2 regions of the Lonsdalea populi genome follow, and region 1 is predicted to be linked to the other one. Evidence: predicted binding sites of a transcription regulator. Region 1 holds the regulator's gene; the other holds the start of a gene.
The links. Region 1 encodes Fur, which represses iron uptake genes when iron is present. Its sites were predicted from a motif close to ATAATAATGAGAACNACTATCAA; they were not measured.
Positions count from the first base shown of each region.

Region 2: I6N93_RS13835 (TonB-dependent siderophore receptor) is a predicted target of Fur. The motif match lies at 2,579-2,601, and genes of this name have one in related genera.

Region 1 is NZ_CP065534.1:1,213,236-1,222,882, reverse strand. Features, by position in the region: gene pgm (phosphoglucomutase (alpha-D-glucose-1,6-bisphosphate-dependent)) at 1-402, opposite strand, end outside; gene seqA (replication initiation negative regulator SeqA) at 427-963, opposite strand; gene ybfF (esterase) at 1,183-1,950, shown strand; gene ybfE (LexA regulated protein) at 2,131-2,412, shown strand; gene I6N93_RS05435 (methyl-accepting chemotaxis protein) at 2,593-4,266, opposite strand; gene fldA (flavodoxin FldA) at 4,655-5,167, shown strand; gene fur (ferric iron uptake transcriptional regulator) at 5,512-5,958, shown strand; gene glnS (glutamine--tRNA ligase) at 6,045-7,703, opposite strand; gene nagE (N-acetylglucosamine-specific PTS transporter subunit IIBC) at 7,913-9,346, opposite strand.
Region 2 is NZ_CP065534.1:3,164,299-3,173,945, reverse strand. Features, by position in the region: gene I6N93_RS13865 (aldo/keto reductase) at 1-532, opposite strand, end outside; gene I6N93_RS13860 (LysR family transcriptional regulator) at 649-1,551, shown strand; tRNA gene I6N93_RS13855 (tRNA-Leu) at 1,667-1,753, shown strand; tRNA gene I6N93_RS13850 (tRNA-Leu) at 1,787-1,873, shown strand; tRNA gene I6N93_RS13845 (tRNA-Leu) at 1,923-2,009, shown strand; gene I6N93_RS13840 (DUF1435 domain-containing protein) at 2,094-2,378, opposite strand; gene I6N93_RS13835 (TonB-dependent siderophore receptor) at 2,724-4,841, shown strand; gene I6N93_RS13830 (LysR family transcriptional regulator) at 4,923-5,816, opposite strand; gene budA (acetolactate decarboxylase) at 5,964-6,716, shown strand; gene alsS (acetolactate synthase AlsS) at 6,767-8,446, shown strand; gene gcvT (glycine cleavage system aminomethyltransferase GcvT) at 9,005-9,647, shown strand, end outside.

The sequences.
Region 1 (9,647 bases):
GCCGTTGCGGTTGTGCGTCAAAATCGCGTTGGAGACCGCCGGCGTTGGGGTGAAGCCGTTATCCTGCTGGATAATCACGTCCACACCGTTCGCCGTCAGCACTTCCAGAACGGAAATAAACGCGGGTTCAGACAACGCATGCGTGTCTTTACCCACGTAACAAGGGCCGCTAATTCCCTGACGACGGCGCTCTTCGGCGATGGCCTGTGCAATAGCCAGAATATGCGCTTCATTGAAACTGTGACGCGCGGCGCTACCGCGATGACCAGAGGTGCCGAATTTCACGGCATGGGCCGGATTGGCAGGGTCCGGTTGCAACACGTAATACTGTGACGTCAACTGCGCGACGTTAATCAAGTCGCTCTGCCGGGTAGGTTGTCCAGCTCTCGGGTGATTAGCCATTACCTTGTTTTCCTGACGCGTGATTTAGAGGGTGCCGCAGACTTTCTCAATCAGCTCCGGCGGGAACTGCATCGATTGCATGATGTGTTCGACCATGCTTCGTTTACGACCCGTATTGGTATTCGTGATAACCCAGTATGGCGTGCCCTGAATATGTTTGGGTTTAGTGTGCGTGCCATTTTGCAGCAGCGTATGCTCGTCACCGGCAAAGTAAACGCGGGTCCGGCCGTGGAGCGACTCGGTCGCCGCGCTGAATTCAGCAGGTGACAAGTCATACAACGTGGACAATATCAACATGAAGCGGTTGATCGCTTTATTCTTCTCAGCGTATTCGTCTGATAACAGCAGCTCGCGGAGCGCTCTCACCCGGTCTCGCGGGCTGGGTTGAATCGCCGCCGCCGGCTGTTCAGCCGCCGCAGCTTTGGAGGGGGCTGTCTGTGCAACCTGTCCGGCGCTGAATTTCAGCATGCGCCGTAAAATGTCTGATGCGCTTTCGCCAATATGCTGGGTATGGCTGGCAATATAACGATAAAGCTCTTCGTCGACCTCAATAGTTTTCATCTTCATCCAGTACGGTTTTATTTCTTCAATCATCAGGGAGTATAAAGTTACCTTTCTCCCGCGAACAGCAGCAAACGGGGGTATCCGCATAAAGTCAGATTAGGCTGAGTGATGCCTTTGCGCATGGAGGGTCGCCAGAGGCGAACGTTCATGGCACTGCGAGATCGCAGGATAATCTCATGATACCCTAAGCAAACGTCTCCCTGAATGAACTTCACTATGAAATTGAATTATCGCTGGCAAAACGCACAACTGCCTCAGCAGCAGCTTCCGGTTATTCTCATTCACGGCCTGTTCGGCAACCTGGATAATCTTGGCGTATTAGCCCGCAATCTGCAAAATCAACACGATATTTTACAGATCGATCTGCGTAACCACGGGTTGTCTCCACGCGATCCCTCCATGCAGTATCAGGATATGGCGCAAGATGTCGTGGATCTGCTGGACGAACTGGCGCTGGATCGTGTCATGGTGATCGGCCACTCCATGGGCGGTAAAGTCGCCATGGCGCTGAGCGCGCTGATTCCGGATCGCATTGAGCGCATCGTCGCGATTGATATTGCGCCGGTGCATTATCACAGTCGACGACACGACGACATCTTTGCCGCGCTAAGAGCCGTCAGCGCCGCCGGGATTACACAACGTACTGCCGCTGCGGAATTGATGCGCGAAAGCATCGCCGACGATGGCGTAATTCAGTTCCTGCTGAAGTCATTTGCTCAGGGAGCGTGGCGATTCAACGTGCCGGTTTTATGGGACCAGTACGAGGCCATTTCAGGCTGGCAGGACGTCCCCGTCTGGGCGCACCCCATTCTGTTCATTCGCGGAGAGAATTCGCCTTATCTGGATCGCCGCTATCGCGATGCGCTGCTGCGCCAGTTTCCCGGTGCGACGGCTTATGCCATCGCAGGCGCAGGGCATTGGGTCCATGCAGAAAAACCCGAGGCCGTGCTGCGGGCAATACACCGTTTTATGGCCCAGAGTTAACCCAACCGTTCGCCGCGACACCAGTAAACCATTGTCGCGGCTGGTTCCGCTGGGGTATCATGTCGCCCGCTTTACGCACTGAAGGGTCGGCTTTCTAGCCACTGGCATTGTTAACCACATCATCAAAATGTCGCAGATAAAATGCGCCTTTTGGTCCGAATCTTTGCAGTACCACTACCTATGGCAAAAGAACAAACGGATCGCACCACGCCGGATCTTTTCGCTGATGAGCGTCGTCCGGGCCGTCCGAAAACCAATCCGCTTTCACGAGATGAACAGCTGAGAATCAACAAGCGCAATCAGCTGAGACGAGACAAAAATCGTGGGTTAAGGCGGGTTGAGCTGAAAATTAACGCAGAAGCGGTCGATATTCTCAACGCGTTGGCGGAAGAGAAAAAGATCAGCCGAAGTGAGCTCATCGAGCAAATTTTGCTATCGCAGCTGGCAGGCGCAACACGTTGATCGCACATAACGCGTCGTCAGAGACGCCCCGAATTTATTGTTTTCATTACGACGTTCACTGACTCCCACGCTCCGCACATCTTTCAGTCTAATTCCCAATCCGCCCTTATCATCGCGCTCCTCGCGGCGACGATAAGGGTAACAGGCATAGCTGCTAGCGTGTGAAATCGCGTGGCTTGGTTAGAATTTTTCCCAGTTATCCGCCGATTTCCCTGATGGGAGTGCTTTTAACGCAGGCGCGGGAGCGGCCGATTTTACCTCACGGCTATGAACTACGGGCGCGTCTTTGGCCGACGATTCCGTCAGGCGGAAGACCGACACGGCCTGCGTCAGCAGAGCCGCCTGCTCTTCCAGCGAGCGCGCGGCGGCGGACGCTTCTTCAACTAACGCGGCGTTCTGCTGTGTGACGCCATCCATTTCCGCAATCGCCTGCCCTGCCTGAGCAATCCCTTTACTTTGCTCCTCGGACGCCGTGGCAATTTCCGCCATGATATCGGTCACGTTCGATACGGAGCGGACTATTTCGCTCATGGTCGTTCCTGCGTCCGCGACCTGCGACGATCCGGAATCGACGCTGCGTACCGAATCGGAAATCAGATGTTCGATCTCCTTGGCCGCCTGCGCGCTTCGCTGAGCCAGATTACGCACTTCCCCCGCGACGACGGCGAAACCACGCCCTTGTTCTCCGGCGCGGGCCGCTTCCACTGCGGCGTTCAGCGCCAGAATGTTGGTCTGGAATGCAATCCCGTTAATCACCGTGGTGATTTCAGCAATCTTCTTGGAGCTGCTGGCAATTTCAGACATGGTTTTCACCACGTTGTCGACCAGTTCTCCACCCTTGTGGGCCGTGACCGAAGCCTGCTGCGCCAGCTGACGCGCATGCCCGGCGTTCTCGGCGTTCTGTTTCACCGTCGACGTTAACTGCTCCATACTGGCCGCGCTCTCTTCAAGCGCGGAGGCCTGAGACTCCGTGCGCGCCGAGAGGTCATTGTTGCCAGCGGCGATTTCCGCCACGCCCTGATAAATGGATTCGGCGCTGCTGCGGATGGTGCTGACCGTATTAGCCAGGCTGCCCTGCATATCGCGCAGCAGAGGGAACAGTTTGCCCACGCAGTTGTTGCCGAAGTCCACGATCGGTTTACCCAACCGCCCGGCGGCGATGATCTGGAAGTAGTCGCGAAGTTCGTTGAGAGGGCGCATCAAATATTTGACCAGATAACGATCGGTGAACAGCAACATTAATATGCCCGCTATCAGTCCCGCTACCAGGATAGTCTGGCCAATGAAAGTCAGACGGTTGAAACGCTCGCCCGCTGCGCTAAACTTCTCAGCGCCCGCTTTGTTGAACGCCGTAACAGAAATGCCGAACTGACGACTTAACGCAGGGACGGTCGTTTTAGCATATTCCTGATACTCATCCAGCGCAGAGGCAGCCGCGCGTTGGAACATCGGCTCTACGCCATTTTGGATAAGATTCGTCCAGTCGTTGGCCACCGCATCAGCCAAAGAACTGTCCATGCCGGCGTGGTCGATCTGTTTGAACGCCACCAAACCCTCTTTCATATTATTGAGCGCTTCCGCTGCAGACCGCTGCTCTTTGTCCGCATTGGCGATATCGCCCGACCGACGATAGTCCACCGATCTGGCCAGTCGAGTCACCATACGAAAATACTGATCGTTCCCCGTGTTGACTAGGTTCATATTTTTAACCAGGAGCGTGCTGGTGTGCGATGTTTGGGTCATCGCATGGAATGAATAGAAGGTGTAAGCCGAAACCGCGCCCCACAACACACAGAAAGTGCCCAACACCCACAGTAATGCCGTACGGATAGCAATATTTCTCAGCAATCGCATATCAAAACTCCCTGCCGAAGCAAAAGATTAAGTTTGGTGTAACTAAGACTGGCTGAAGCGCCTTTGTTAAGGGAAAGCACGGTGCTGATTGGGCGTCACTGACAAAGCGCTCAGTGTTCACCATCGTCAATATCGGACAAAAATTTAGAGGACAGACTTCGCAAAAATAAGAAAAAAACCAGAAATAATATTTAGTTAAAGTTTTTCAATAAGATAGTAGATTAAAAAAATTACAAAAATATCTATGACATAAAAAATCACCGCGAGGGCAGAGAGAGTCGAGGCACCGGCAGATACAAGTTTCTCCCTCAGAAAGGGTCTGCTATCATTATCCGATCTGTGGTAGCTCAGGCACCATATCAATAGGAATCAAGAGGTTATATTATCCATGGCACTTATAGGTATTTTCTTCGGCAGCGATACTGGCAATACCGAAAACATTGCCAAGGCAATCCAACAGCAGCTGGGCTCCGATGTCGCAGAAGTCCATGACATCGCCAAAAGCAGCAAAGAAGATCTTGAGCGTTTCGACATTCTGCTGCTGGGCATTCCAACCTGGTATTACGGGGAAGCACAGTGTGACTGGGACGATTTCTTTCCGACGCTGGAAGACATCGATTTCGCCGGAAAGCGCGTAGCGCTCTTTGGATGCGGCGATCAGGAAGACTATGCCGAGTATTTCTGTGATGCCATGGGCACCTTGCGCGATATTATCGAACCGCGCGGCGCGACCATCGTCGGTAACTGGTCTACCGAAGGTTACTACTTCGAAGCCTCGAAAGGTCTGGCTGACGACAACCACTTCATCGGCCTGGCGATTGATGAAGACCGTCAGCCGGAGCTGACCGAGGAGCGCGTGAGCGCATGGGTTAAACAAATCAGTTCTGAGCTGAATTTGTAAGCATTTTAGATCAGTTCTCCCCGTTGCGGCCCGGCACAAGTTTGTGTCGGAGCCGTATCAATAGGTAAAACCTGTCATAAATATAGATACATTTTTTTAACTTTTCCGCTTTGCGCGGTACAATACCCCCTTCGGTTAGCTGGTTTCTCACCATTTTTCGCTTTTAAAACGGCGTTGCGCCGTCCCTCTCACCGATGGGTAAGCCTGATATGGTTACGGTTCTGCGGTTTTCATTTCGCCTATGCAGTTCTATAATTGAGACGAATAAACATGTTTGAGCCGACCGATGATATTAGGCTAGTTAGCCTCCCTTGATGAAAGTAGAGTAACAGGACTAAATCCGCATGACTGACAACAACACCGCATTAAAGAAGGCCGGCCTGAAAGTAACCCTTCCTCGTCTTAAAATCCTGGAAGTCCTGCAGGACCCAACTTGCCATCACGTCAGTGCGGAAGATTTGTATAAAAAACTGATTGATATGGGAGAGGAAATTGGCCTGGCTACCGTTTATCGCGTGCTAAACCAGTTCGATGACGCCGGTATCGTTACTCGTCACAACTTTGAGGGCGGAAAATCAGTTTTCGAGCTGACTCAGCAACAGCATCACGATCATCTGATTTGTCTAGACTGCGGACGCGTCATTGAATTTAGCGATGAATCCATTGAAGCTCGCCAGCGTGAGATTTCAGAGCGCCACGGTATCAAACTGACTAACCACAGTCTGTACCTGTACGGCCACTGCAGCTCCGGCAACTGCCGTGAAGACGAAAAACTGCACGAAGGGAACTGATTCCTCTTCTAATCAGAAAAAATGATTCACAAAAAAAGAAAACCGCCACGGCGGTTTTCTTTTTTCTTTATTCGGGCACGATAAAGTCAACCGGCCCAAGTGTCTCGCAAACCTGTGGTTCGGTTAAATACCAAATGATCGGCGCTGGAGTAAACGCGGTCCGCGCAGAAGTACCCTTCACGCTCGAACTGGTACGCTTTCTCCGCCAGAGCCTCCGCCATGCTGGCTTCAACAAATCCATTCGCGATCTGCAACGACTCAGGGTTGATGGTCGACAGGAAATCTTCCGCCGCCCCTGGGTTCGCTACGCTGAAAAGACGGTCGTACAGGCGGAATTCGGCCGGAATGCCGTGCGCCACGGAAACCCAGTGGATGACGCCTTTTACCTTGCGTCCATCGGCCGGATCTTTGCTCAGCGTATCTGGATCATAGCTACAGTAAATTGTTGCGATCTCGCCCTGCTCGTCTTTTTCAATACGGTCAGCTTTGATCACATAGGCGTTGCGAAGACGAACTTCCTTTCCCAGCACCAGACGTTTGTACTGCTTGTTGGCGGCTTCACGGAAGTCGGCACGGTCGATGTACAGTTCGCGGCTGAAACCGACCTGACGCGTTCCCATCTCCGGCTGGTTGGGATGGTTTGGCATCGTCACCCACTCTTCGTGGCCTTCAGGCAGGTTTTCGATAACCACTTTCACCGGATCCAGCACGGCCATGGCGCGCGGCGCATTCTCGTTCAAATCATCGCGAATGCAGGATTCCAACGATGCCATTTCTACCGTGTTGTCCTGTTTGGTCACACCGATACGGCGGCAGAATTCGCGAATAGAAGCTGCGGTATAACCACGACGACGCAGACCGGAGATCGTCGGCATACGCGGATCGTCCCAGCCTTCCACGACGTTTTCCATCACCAGTTGGTTCAGTTTGCGCTTGGACATCACCGCATATTCCAGATTCAAACGAGAAAACTCATACTGATGCGGATGCACGGGGATGGAGATATTGTCGAGCACCCAATCGTACAGACGGCGGTTATCCTGGAACTCCAGCGTACACAGAGAGTGAGTCACCCCTTCCAGCGCATCGGAAATGCAGTGGGTAAAGTCGTACATCGGGTAGATGCACCACTTGTTGCCGGTCTGGTGGTGGTCGGCGAATTTGATGCGATACAGCACTGGATCGCGCATCACCATGAAAGGCGACGCCATATCAATTTTGGCGCGCAGGCACGCGGTGCCTTCGGCAAATCCGCCGCTGCGCATTTTTTCAAACAGCACCAGGTTTTCCTGAACGTCGCGATCGCGGTAAGGGCTGTTTTTACCCGGGGAGGTTAGCGTACCGCGATACTCGCGGATCTGCTCCGGCGTCAGCTCATCGACATACGCCAGCCCTTTATTAATCAACTCAATCGCGTACTGATGCAGTTGGTCGAAATAGTTGGACGAATAACGGACTTCGCCGCTCCAGGAGAAGCCCAGCCAATGGACGTCGTGCTTGATGGACTCGATAAATTCGATGTCCTCTTTGACCGGGTTGGTATCGTCGAAACGCAGGTTGCATTGGCCGTGATAGTCTTCGGCAATGCCGAAATTCAGGCAAATCGATTTTGCATGACCGATATGCAGGTAGCCATTGGGCTCCGGCGGAAAACGCGTCTGAATATGATCATACTTACCAGATGACAGATCTTCGTCGATGATCTGGCGAATAAAATTCGTTGGGCGGGCTTCTGCCTCACTCATGCTTGATTCCTTAAAACGAAAAACAACACATAACCGCTAATGATCCAACAAGCCACGCCGGGAAACAACCGTTTGTTTCACCTAAATTGCATAGGCGTGGACAGCATAAAAAACGGGGTGAAGTTTTATCTTCGCCCCGCTATGAATATTTCAATGACGAAATCGCCCGGCGGGGTCATACGTTATTACCCGACCGATAAAGTGTCGCCCTATTTTTTCGATAGCTGCCGTAAAGCAAACGCGATAGTTTCAGCCTGCGTCCCCACAACAATCTGCACACTTTGCGCGTTCAGGCGAATCACGCCGGAAGCGCCCAGCTGTTTGGCTAACGCTTCATCCACCCGCGCCGAGTCTTTCACATTTAAACGCAGGCGCGTGATGCAAGCGTCAATACCGGTCAGGTTGTCTTTCCCGCCGACGGCGCGCAAATACCCCTCAGCCGCCGTTTCCAACTTATCTGAAGATGAAACCTGCGTGGACGGGGTCTCTATGACAGTCGCAACCGCTTCGCGCCCCGGCGTCAGGAGATTAAAACGTTGGATAGTAAAACGGAAGACGATGTAGTAGATAACGAAGAATACCAGCCCCTGCGGAATCAACATGTACCACTGCGTCGCCAGCGGGTTGCGGGATGAGAGCACCATATCCACCAGACCTGCGCTAAAACCGAAACCGGCAATCCAATGCATGCTCGCGGCGATGTAAACCGACAGCCCAGTCAGCAGCGCATGCAGGAAATACAGCACTGGCGCCACGAACATAAAGGAGAACTCCAGCGGCTCCGTGATGCCGGTAAAGAAAGCGGCAAAGGCGCCGGCTATCATGATCCCGGCCACCCGGCTACGATTCTCAGTGCGGGCACAGTGATAAATCGCTAACGCTGCACCCGGCATGCCGAACATCATGATAGGGAAAAAGCCCGCTTGATAACGCCCGGTGATGCCTGGAATCGCTTTACCCGCATCGATAGCCTGCTGTCCACTCAGGAAGTTAGGGATATCGTTGATCCCCGCGACGTCGAACCAAAAGACGGAGTTGAGCGCATGATGCAGACCGACAGGGATCAGCATGCGGTTAAAGAAGGCGTAAATCCCCGCTCCGACGGACCCCATACGCTGTATGTGTTCGCCGAAGGAGACCAGACCGCCGTAAATCACCGGCCACACGTACATCAGGATGGCGGCGACGACGATCATCAGCATGGAAGTCAGGATCGGCACCAGACGGCGGCCGCTGAAGAAAGAGAGAGCTCGCGGCAGCTCAACGCCGCTGAAACGGTTATAAAGTTCGGCCGAAATTACTCCGACCAGGATACCGACGAACTGATTTTCAATTTTACCGAACGCTGCCGGCACCTGATCCAGCGGGATTTGCTGAATCATGGCGACCGCCGCCGGCGAACACAGCGAGGTCAGAACGAGATAGCCCACGAATCCGTTTAACGCAGCGGAACCGTCTTTATCCTTGGACATGCCGTATGCCACGCCGATGGCGAACAGCACCGCCATGTGTTCAATGATGGCAGCGCCAGATTTCAGCAATAGCGCGGCCAGCGCGTTCTGACTGCCCCATCCCGTCGGGTCGATCCAGTATCCTACCCCCATCAAAATGGCGGCGGCAGGCAATGTGGCGACAGGCACCATCAGCGCCCGGCCTATATTCTGTAGATAACCGAGTGTACTCACTTTCCTCTCTCCCCTTGCGAACAATGAAACGGCCAGTCGATTTAATCGTTTTAGCCCCACCCTGCGGATAGGTTTTGAGTGTAAGAAATATATTTTTTATTGCGAAATAACAGCATCGATTATGTGATAAACCCCACCTTAATATCACATATAAAAAGTTTATGACTGCTTACTCAAAGCACTTATTTCAAGATAAAAAAAAACAAGCTAGACTACATTTCATAGCAAGATAGTTGAAGATCGCCGTGTTATTCGACTA
Region 2 (9,647 bases), 1.9 Mb from region 1:
CGCTTTGCAGCGCGGTGATGGGATGAACGCGGTGCGCGCGCTCCAGCGTGGCGGCGGAAGCCTCGCTTAATCCGAGAAAACGAATCTTGCCCTCTTTCACGAGGTCGGCCATCGCGCCGACGGTGTCTTCAATCGGCACCGTCGGGTCGACCCGGTGTTGATAGTAAAGATCGATAGTCTCTACCCCAAGCCGTTTCAGGCTGCCTTCCACCGACTGCCGCACATACTCCGGTCTGCCGCAGATACCACGCTCATCCAAATTGACGGTATCGCGGACGATCCCGAATTTGGTCGCCAGAAAGACACGGTCGCGTTTGCCCTTGATCGCTTTTCCCACCAGTTGCTCATTGGTATACGGCCCGTACATATCGGCGGTATCCAGCAGGGTGATGTCCAGTTCAAGTGAACGGTGCAGGGTGGCAAGGGATTCATCGGCATCCTGATGGGTGGAATAAAAATCGCTCATGCCCATACAGCCCAGTCCCAGTGCGGAAACCTGCGGCCCCTTGGGTCCTAATGTTCTCTGTTGCATGCTGATGACCTCGATAGGTGATGAGAATGCCAGTGTGGTTGTTTGCTCGACAAAGATAAATCCCCCGTTTTATGCAACACTGTTTGTAAATCACAAACAATCCTGCGGGCGGGTTCATGGATCACATACAGGCGATGCGCGTGTTCATCCGCATCGTGGAAACGGAAAACTTTAGCCGGACGGCCGAGAGCCTGGGGCTCCCGCGAGCTACGGTCAGTCAGACGCTTAAACGACTGGAGCTGCGGCTGGGCGTCCGGTTGGCGGAGCGAACAACGCGTCAGGTTCGCATTACGGATGAAGGGCGGCTTTACTATCAGCGCTGCACGCAGCTGTTATCCGCGTTTGATGAAAGCGACGCCATGTTCACCCAGCAGCGGAGGCAGCCCAGCGGGCAGGTGCGCATCGATATGCCGCATTCGATGGCCCGTGAACTCGTTATTCCTGCGCTTCCGGCGTTTTATCGCCAGCATCCGGGCATCCGGCTGGTGCTGAGCGCCAACGACGCGGCGATTAATGTCCAGCGCGAGGGGGTGGATTGCGTGGTGCGAGCGTGGCAGTTGGAAGATGATTCACTCTCCGTCCGCCAACTGCCGTCATTGCCGCAGCTCTCCTGCGCCTCCGTGGATTATTGCGCGGCGCACGGTATCCCGTCCTCGCTGGCCGAGCTGGCTAGTCATCGGATGGTTGGCTATTTTTCTTTGCGCAATCTACATCGCTATCCCCTTGAGTTTGTCCAGAAAGGGCAATGGCTCACGCAGAGTCTGCCTACATGGGTGGACGTCAGCGGCGTAGACGCGTATATCGCCGCCGCACAGGCCGGTTTGGGGATTATTCAGGGGCCGCGCAGGAGCCTCAGACCGCTTATAGAACGGGGCGATCTGGTGGAGATTCTGCCGGACCTGCCGCCGCCGCCCATGCCGCTTTACATCATGTTTCCCGCCGGACGCTTTCTGGCCCCGCGTATTCAGGTGGTCGTTGACTGGTTGCAGGCGTGTATTACGCCAGCCCCGGTTGATTGACCGCCGTTTTTTACAGCAAACCCTCGCACGGAGGGGAAATAATCATTGACCTCGGCCGTAAAATCTCTAGAATTCGCCTCCGTGGTGACATTGCGTGACGTTATGTCACAGGTTTGCGAAGGTGGCGGAATTGGTAGACGCGCTAGCTTCAGGTGTTAGTGCCTTAACGGGCGTGAGGGTTCAAGTCCCTCTCTTCGCACCACCTCACCACAATGATGTGTATTGCACAGTACCTGCGAAGGTGGCGGAATTGGTAGACGCGCTAGCTTCAGGTGTTAGTGTCTTAACGGACGTGAGGGTTCAAGTCCCTCTCTTCGCACCAAGCTGGTAATGCAGATCGTGCAGTAGGTAATACGTAAAAAATCTCATGTGCGAAGGTGGCGGAATTGGTAGACGCGCTAGCTTCAGGTGTTAGTGTCTTAACGGACGTGAGGGTTCAAGTCCCTCTCTTCGCACCACGTATTATTCTCTCGGCTTTATCCTCGCAATTATCCCACTAAGTTTAATCTTCTTAATTTCAACTATACGATTGTTTTAACGCTCTAGATGCTGCGCAGCGTCACGGACAGCGCCGTCAGTCCGCCTACCAGCGCGATGCAGGACGGCAGCAGCAGATAGTGGCGCAACCGCTGATGAAACAGCATTCCCAGGGTTGCCAGCATGGCCAGCGTGACAATGTATTTCAGAGAGTGCAGGTCGATGCCGGGCAGTATCAGCAAAGGCATCAACGTCACGGGAAGCAGAATCCCCCAGACGCTGGAAAGCGGTTTACCGAAGTACCAGGTGATCCCCCACAGCCCGCAGGCGGCAATCATCGCGGTCAACATAGTCCCTCACCATGACGATAATGATAATTACTATCATATAGAAAACCTTTCTGAATACAACTTATGCCGGATAGGGTCATCAACCGGTTGTTCACCCCTCATCCCCGCGTTGGCTCCAGAGGATATGGGAGCGTAATCGCCCTCAAAAAGAGATGGAATCATGACAAAACCGTAAACTTTACAGGTTGAATGCGTAGATATTAATAGTAATAATTATTATTACCTTTAACTGTTTTTGCGCTTTCCGATCGATAGGTTTCCGTTTGGTATGATGCACTTTTCGCGATACGCGCACAGTGACTGAAAAGGGAAGCCCACTCAGGCGCTTATTCAGGAACCTATCGCATGTCATCCCTTCCTTTATTCCGTTATTACGGCGTGCTTGTTGCGCTGACCACGCCTGCTTTCGTTCTGGCCGCTGAAGATGTCATTAAAGTTTCAGCTCAGCCCCAGGAGTCCGCGCTATCCCCGACCGAGGGCTATACCGCCACGACCTCGCAGGGCGCGACCAAAACCGATAAGCCGTTGGTGGTGACGTCGCAGTCCGTCTCCGTGGTGACTCGCCAGCAAATGCGCGATCAGAACGTGATGACGCTGAATGAGGCGCTGAACTACACGCCGGGCGTTTTCACCAATTTCTCCGGCGGGGCGACGCGGTTTGATACGGTCTCGTTGCGTGGATTTCACGGCGCGGATGTGAACAACACCTTCCTCGACGGTTTGCGCGTACTCAGCGACAGCGGCAGTCACAACAACTTGCAGATCGACCCTTGGTTCCTCGAGCGTGTCGACGTCATTAAAGGTCCTTCGTCTTCGCTGTACGGACAGAGCGTGCCCGGCGGTCTGGTGATGATGACATCCAAACGCCCGCAGTTTATGCCGGAAGGACATTTTCGCCTCAGCGCCGGCACTCATAACGATCGGGGCGCGGCGTTCGACTATACGCAGGGCATCAACGACAATTGGGCTTTTCGCGTGACGGGGCTGACTCATAGCAGCGATACGATGTATGACGGCCCACGCGAGGAGCGCTATGCGATTGCGCCTTCTTTCCTGTGGCAGCCGGATGAAGACACGACGCTGCTGCTGAAAACGTATCTGCAGAAGGACCCGGCGGGGGGCTATCACGGCTCTGTGCCCGCGGCAGGCAGCGTCTATGCCTATCAGGGATCAAAGTTCGCGCGCGGCCTTTTTGACGGAGAGAAAAGCCTGGATGATTACCAGCGTAACCAGCAGATGTATGGCTATGAATTCTCTCACCGGTTCAACGACACCTGGGCGTTCAGGCAAAACGCCAGCTACGTGCACTCCAACGTCAATATTCAGCAAATTTATCAGTACGGCTGGAGCAGCCTAGAGACGGACAAGCTGTCGCGTTATTACACCGCAGAGTCCTCCTCGTTGGACGCCTATGCCGTCGATAATCAGCTGGCGGCAGATTTCGATACCGGCGACGTCAAACACAAAACCCTCTTCGGCGTCGATTTCCAGTACTTTACCAACAACCTATGGGACGCGTCGGGCACGGCTACGTTGCTGGACCCGTTCACCGGCCAGTCGGGCGGGGATGCGGTCACCGATTTTTATCGCTTCGACTCACAGCGGCGCTACAAGCAGACCGGCGTTTATGTGCAGGACGACATGCAGTGGCAGCGCTGGTATCTGACGCTCTCCGGCCGTTACGACGTCATCAAATTCGACAATAAAAACCTGACCACGGATAGCCGCAGCCAGCGCGATGATAACCGCTTTAGCGGGCGGGCCGCGCTGCTGTATGCCTTTGACAACGGTACTTCGCCTTATGTCAGCTACAGTCAGGCGGTTACGCCTGCGCTGTATGCGGACTCGCAGGGGAATCCGCTCAAGCCGATGAGCAGCGAACAGGTTGAGGGCGGGATCAAATACCAGCCGCCGGGCACCAAGGCGTTATATACCGCGGCGGTGTACGATTTGACGCAAACCGACGTCGCCACCCGCAACATCGTGGGCAACTACTATGAGCCGATCGGTAAGGTGCAGTCCCAGGGACTGGAGCTGGAAGCCAGAACGCCGATCACCGAACGCCTGAGCGTTATTGCGGGTTACACCTACAGCAAGGTGAAATATAAAGAGACCGTGGAGGGCAATGACGGCAATACGCCGGTATTGGCGCCGAAGCAGATGGCTTCGTTGTGGACGCAGTATGAGGCGGGCGCAGGCATTAATCTCGGCGTTGGCGTACGCCACATCGGCAAACAGTGGGCCGACGATGCCAACACGCTGCAACTGCCCTCTGTGACGCTGTTGGATGCCTCTGTCCGGGTCGATCTGGGACGCTGGAATCCCTCGCTCAAAGGCGCTTACGCACAGGTCAACGTCAATAATTTGACGGACAGGACTTACATCGCGTCCTGCTACGAACTGAGAACCTGCTACTGGGGCGCCGAGCGTTCCGTCGTCGCGACCGTCGGCTACGATTTCTGACGCATCGACGCGTAAAATGGGCGAACCTGTATTTCAGGCTCGCCGCGATCTCATTTTAAGTTATTAACATTATGATATCTATTAACTTTCCTGTTCGTGGCCGTGCAGCAATTGCACCATATTATGCAGGGTGGCTGACGTATCATGCTTGCGCCAGATAACGGCAATCTGCGTGTTCAGATGGGGCGTGTCGATGTTGTGATACGTCACATTTCCGGCGTGAATGCAGGACAGGGACTCCGGAATGAACGTGATGCCGAAGCCGGAAGCGACCATGCTGATTGTCGCCGTGATATGCGGCGCCAGCGGGTTGATTTTTGGCTGGTAACCCGCCAGATAGCAGGCGCGAATGATCATGTCGTGCAGGCTGGGGCAGAGCTCGCGCGGGAAAATGATCAGCGGCTCCGACGCCATCTGGCCGAGGTGCACTTCCTGCTGATCGCTGAGCGGATGGTTGTCCGGCAACACCAGCCGCATATCCTCTTCTACCAGAATTTCGCCGTCGAACTCGTCGCCGATGTCACAGGGCAGTCGCACGAAGGCGATATCCGTGCTGCGATTGCGCAGGCTCTCCAGAATCTCGTTGATATGCTCTTCCTGCGGCTGCATCTGCACGTTCGGGAAGCGCTGACGGTAAAGCCGCAGCATTTTCAGCACCAGCGGATGGAAGGTGACTGCGCAAGAAAACCCCACATTAATGGCGCCGCTCTCTCCGCGAGCGATACATCGCACCCGATCCATGGCGGCGTCGGTCAGTTCGAGTATCTGCTTGGCATCCTGGTAAAACGCTTCTCCCGCCTCGGTCATCTCTACGCCTCGCGTCATTCGCTTTAGCAGAGGAGTCCCGATTTCACGTTCAAGTTTTTGAATTTGCTGACTAAGCGGAGGTTGCGATATCCCTAATGATTCAGCTGCGCGGGTAAAGTGTCGAGTGGAGGCGACGGCGACGAAATAGCGCAGATAACGTAACTCCATATATTTTAGATCTCCAAATAGCCACGTTTTTATATTGGAACTTAGAATCTCACGAGAGCAATATTTAAGGGAAACATTAATTAAATTTATGTCGCACCTCGTCGGAAGAGAAGGGATATGAAAGACTCCAACTGCGTTGACCCCTGTATGGCAGAGCTTGCCAACTTCGTCCATCAGCACCAGAAACATCACCCAGAGTGTCAGATCTATCAAACCTCACTGATGAGCGGATTGATAAATGGCGTATACGAAGGCAGTACAACCATGGAGGATCTGCTGGAGCATGGTGATTTCGGATTAGGCACGTTTAACGATCTCGACGGAGAGCTGGTGGCCATGGAAAGCCGTATTTTCCAGCTGCGCTCCGATGGCAGCGCACGCGCCGCCAAGCCCGATCAGAAAACGCCTTTTGCCGTAATGACCTTCTTCCGTCCGACTGAAAAGATGCAGTTTGACCATGCGCTCAGTCGTGAGGATCTTCATCAGCGTATTGATGATTTTGTTGCAACAGACAATCTTTTTTGTGCTTTACGAATCGATGGCTGCTTCAGCTACGTCGAAACTCGTACGGTACCTCGCCAGGAACGACCTTACAAACCGATGCTGGAAGCTATCGCCCAGCAACCGACTTTCCGTTTCGACAACTGCCAGGGCAACGTTATCGGTTTTCGTAGCCCGACGTATGTTCAGGGGATCAATGTCGCCGGCTATCACGAGCATTTTATCACTGATAGCCGACAAGGCGGCGGGCATATCCTTGATTACCGCCTGGAGAACGGCGTACTGCAATTTGGCACTATCGCCAAATTAATCATTGACCTGCCTCTGGATAAGGATTTTCTGCGCGCCAACTTGTCCCCGGACGATCTCGATAGTGTCATCCACTCGGTGGAAAGCTAAAGTTCATCAAGGTACTGAAAAGAAAGCACAAAATGCATAGGAAAAATGTTATGGAAAATAAGGATGGTCAACAACACTGGGCTTGCGGTGCGGATCTGATCGTAAAACATCTGGAGCAGGAAGGGGTCAAATATGTTTTCGGTATTCCTGGAGCAAAAGTTGACCGCGTTTTTGATTCTCTTGTTGACTCATCGATCCAGACCATCCCCGTACGCCATGAAGCCAATGGGGCTTTTATGGCATCGGCGATCGGCCGTCTGACGGGGAAAGCGGGCGTTACGATGGTGACTTCCGGTCCGGGCTGCTCCAACCTGGTGACGGGGCTGGCGACGGCGACCTCGGAAGGCGACCCGATTGTTGCGCTGGGCGGTGCGGTGAAGCGCGCCGACCGGCTGAAGCTGACGCACCAGAGTCTGGATACCGTTAGCCTGTTCAAACCGGTCACCAAGTTCAGCGCGGAAATCCCCGTTTCCTCCGCAATTTCCGAAGTGCTGGCCAATGCGTTCCGCGCCGCCGAGTTCGGTCGTCCGGGCGCTTCATTTATCAGCCTGCCGGAAGACATCGTCAACGATCCGGTCACGAGTCCTGTGCTTGCCGCGACCCATTTGCCGACGCTGAACAGCGCGCCTTTGGCGGACGTCAAACGCGTTGCGCAGATGATCGAAAAAGCGAAAAACCCGATTCTGCTGCTGGGCCTGATGGCCAGCCAGCCGAAGAATGCGGAAGCGCTGCGCCGCCTGTTGCACCGCAGCCAGCTGCCGGTCACCAGCACCTATCAGGCCGCCGGCGTCATCGATCAGCAGCACTTCGACCATTTTGCCGGTCGCGTCGGCCTGTTCAACAACCAGGCGGGCGACAAACTGTTGCAGCAGGCCGACCTGATCATCACCGTCGGTTACAGCCCGGTCGAATACGCGCCGGCGCTGTGGAACACCGGTAATGCGACGCTGGTGCACATCGACGTGCTGCCGTCCGAACTGGAATGCGACTACCGTCCGGAACTGGAGCTGGTTGGGGATATCTGCATCACCATCGATATGCTGAACGAGCAGCTGAATTCGCCGATTAGCCTGTCTTCCGGCGCCATCAATATTCTGGAAGAGCGCCGAGAACTGCGTCATCAGCTGGCGACTCACGCCATCAACATGAACGGCTTTGCCATCCATCCGTTGCGTTTGGTTCGTGCGATGCAGGAGCTGGTGAACAAAGACGTCACGCTATGTGTCGATATGGGCAGCTTCCATATCTGGCTGGCGCGCTACCTCTACAGCTTCCGCGCGCGCCAGGTGCTGATGACCAACGGTCAGCAGACCATGGGTGTGGCGCTGCCGTGGGCGATTGCGGCCGCGCTGGTGAATCCGAACCAGAAAGTGCTGTCGGTCTCCGGCGACGGTGGCTTCATGCAGTCCAGTATGGAACTGGAAACGGCGGTTCGTCTGAACTGTAATGTCCTGCATATCATCTGGGTGGATAACGCCTACAACATGGTTGAGATTCAGGAACAGAAGAAATACAACCGCGGCTCTTGCGTCAAGTTCGGACCGATCGATTTCAAAGCCTACGCGGAAGCCTTCGGCGCGAAAGGATTTGCGGTCGAGTCGGCTGAAGAGCTGATTCCAAAACTGCATCAGGCGATGGATGTCGACGGACCGGCGGTGATCGCGATTCCGGTGGATTACTCCGACAACCACTATCTGATGGAAAACGTCAACATCGCACATCTGATCTAAGTCAGACGCGTTCGATGCGGGCGGCACATCACGGTCATGACAGACCGGCGGTGTGCCGCCTTTTTATTTGCCTGCCTACACTCACTTCCTCCCCTGATTCACGATCGCGGTCGGGCTGTCTCTTTCAACATCGCAGCAAAGCGTGATGGGGATCGCTGCGCGGCCGATTGCGTCCATCACGTCCGCCGGCTCACGGCTTTTAACCGTCTACTTCTTGCCTGAAATAATCTAATTTCACATCCTTTTTCGCATTACTTTATCTAATGTGTTTTGTTTTTGATGAATTTTGATAAATAGGGGATAATCGAAGATTTTCATCATTTTTAAGCAATAAACTGAAAAAATTAATTTAAATGTGCTGATTAACTCCTGTTTTATAGCGTAAAAGATGGGTGTGACGCTAAGAAAATCACAGTTTTATCAGACGTTATTATATAGATTTGCTTATGGCATGGCGTGTGGTTAAGAACCCACATCGGTGGTAAGTTCAAAGGAAGAGATAACGTTTGCGTTGGACGCATCCGCTGCAACCAAACACGGTTAACGTAGAGGGAAAAGATGGCAAAGCAAACCCCGCTGTATGAACAACATTTGGCCGACGGCGCCAAAATGGTGGATTTTCATGGCTGGATGATGCCGCTGCACTACGGCTCCCAGTTGGAGGAACATCACGCGGTGCGTAAGAGAGCCGGCATGTTTGATGTCTCGCACATGACTATCGTCGATTTGCACGGCGCACGCTTACGCGAGTTTTTACGTCACCTGTTGGCGAACGACGTCGCCCGGCTGACGCAGCCTGGTAAAGCGCTCTATACCGCCATGCTGACTCCCTCTGCCGGCGTGATCGACGACTTGATCGTCTACTTTCTGAAGGAAAATTTTTTCCGGATGGTGGTGAATTCGGCCACTCGCGAAAAAGATCTGGCCTGGATAGAGGAGCAGGCCAAACCGTTCATGGTGCAGATTCAGGAGCGCGACGACCTGGCGCTGATCGCGATTCAGGGGCCCTTGGCTCAGGAAAAGGTGCAGCGATTGCTGACGTCGCAGCAGCGCGAGGATACGGCGGGTATGAAGCCGTTTTTCGGCGTGCAGAGCGGCGACTGGTTTATCGCCACCACCGGATATACCGGCGAGTCCGGCTATGAAATCGCGCTGCCGAAAGCGCAGGCGATCGGTCTGTGGCAGCGGCTGCTGGCGGAGG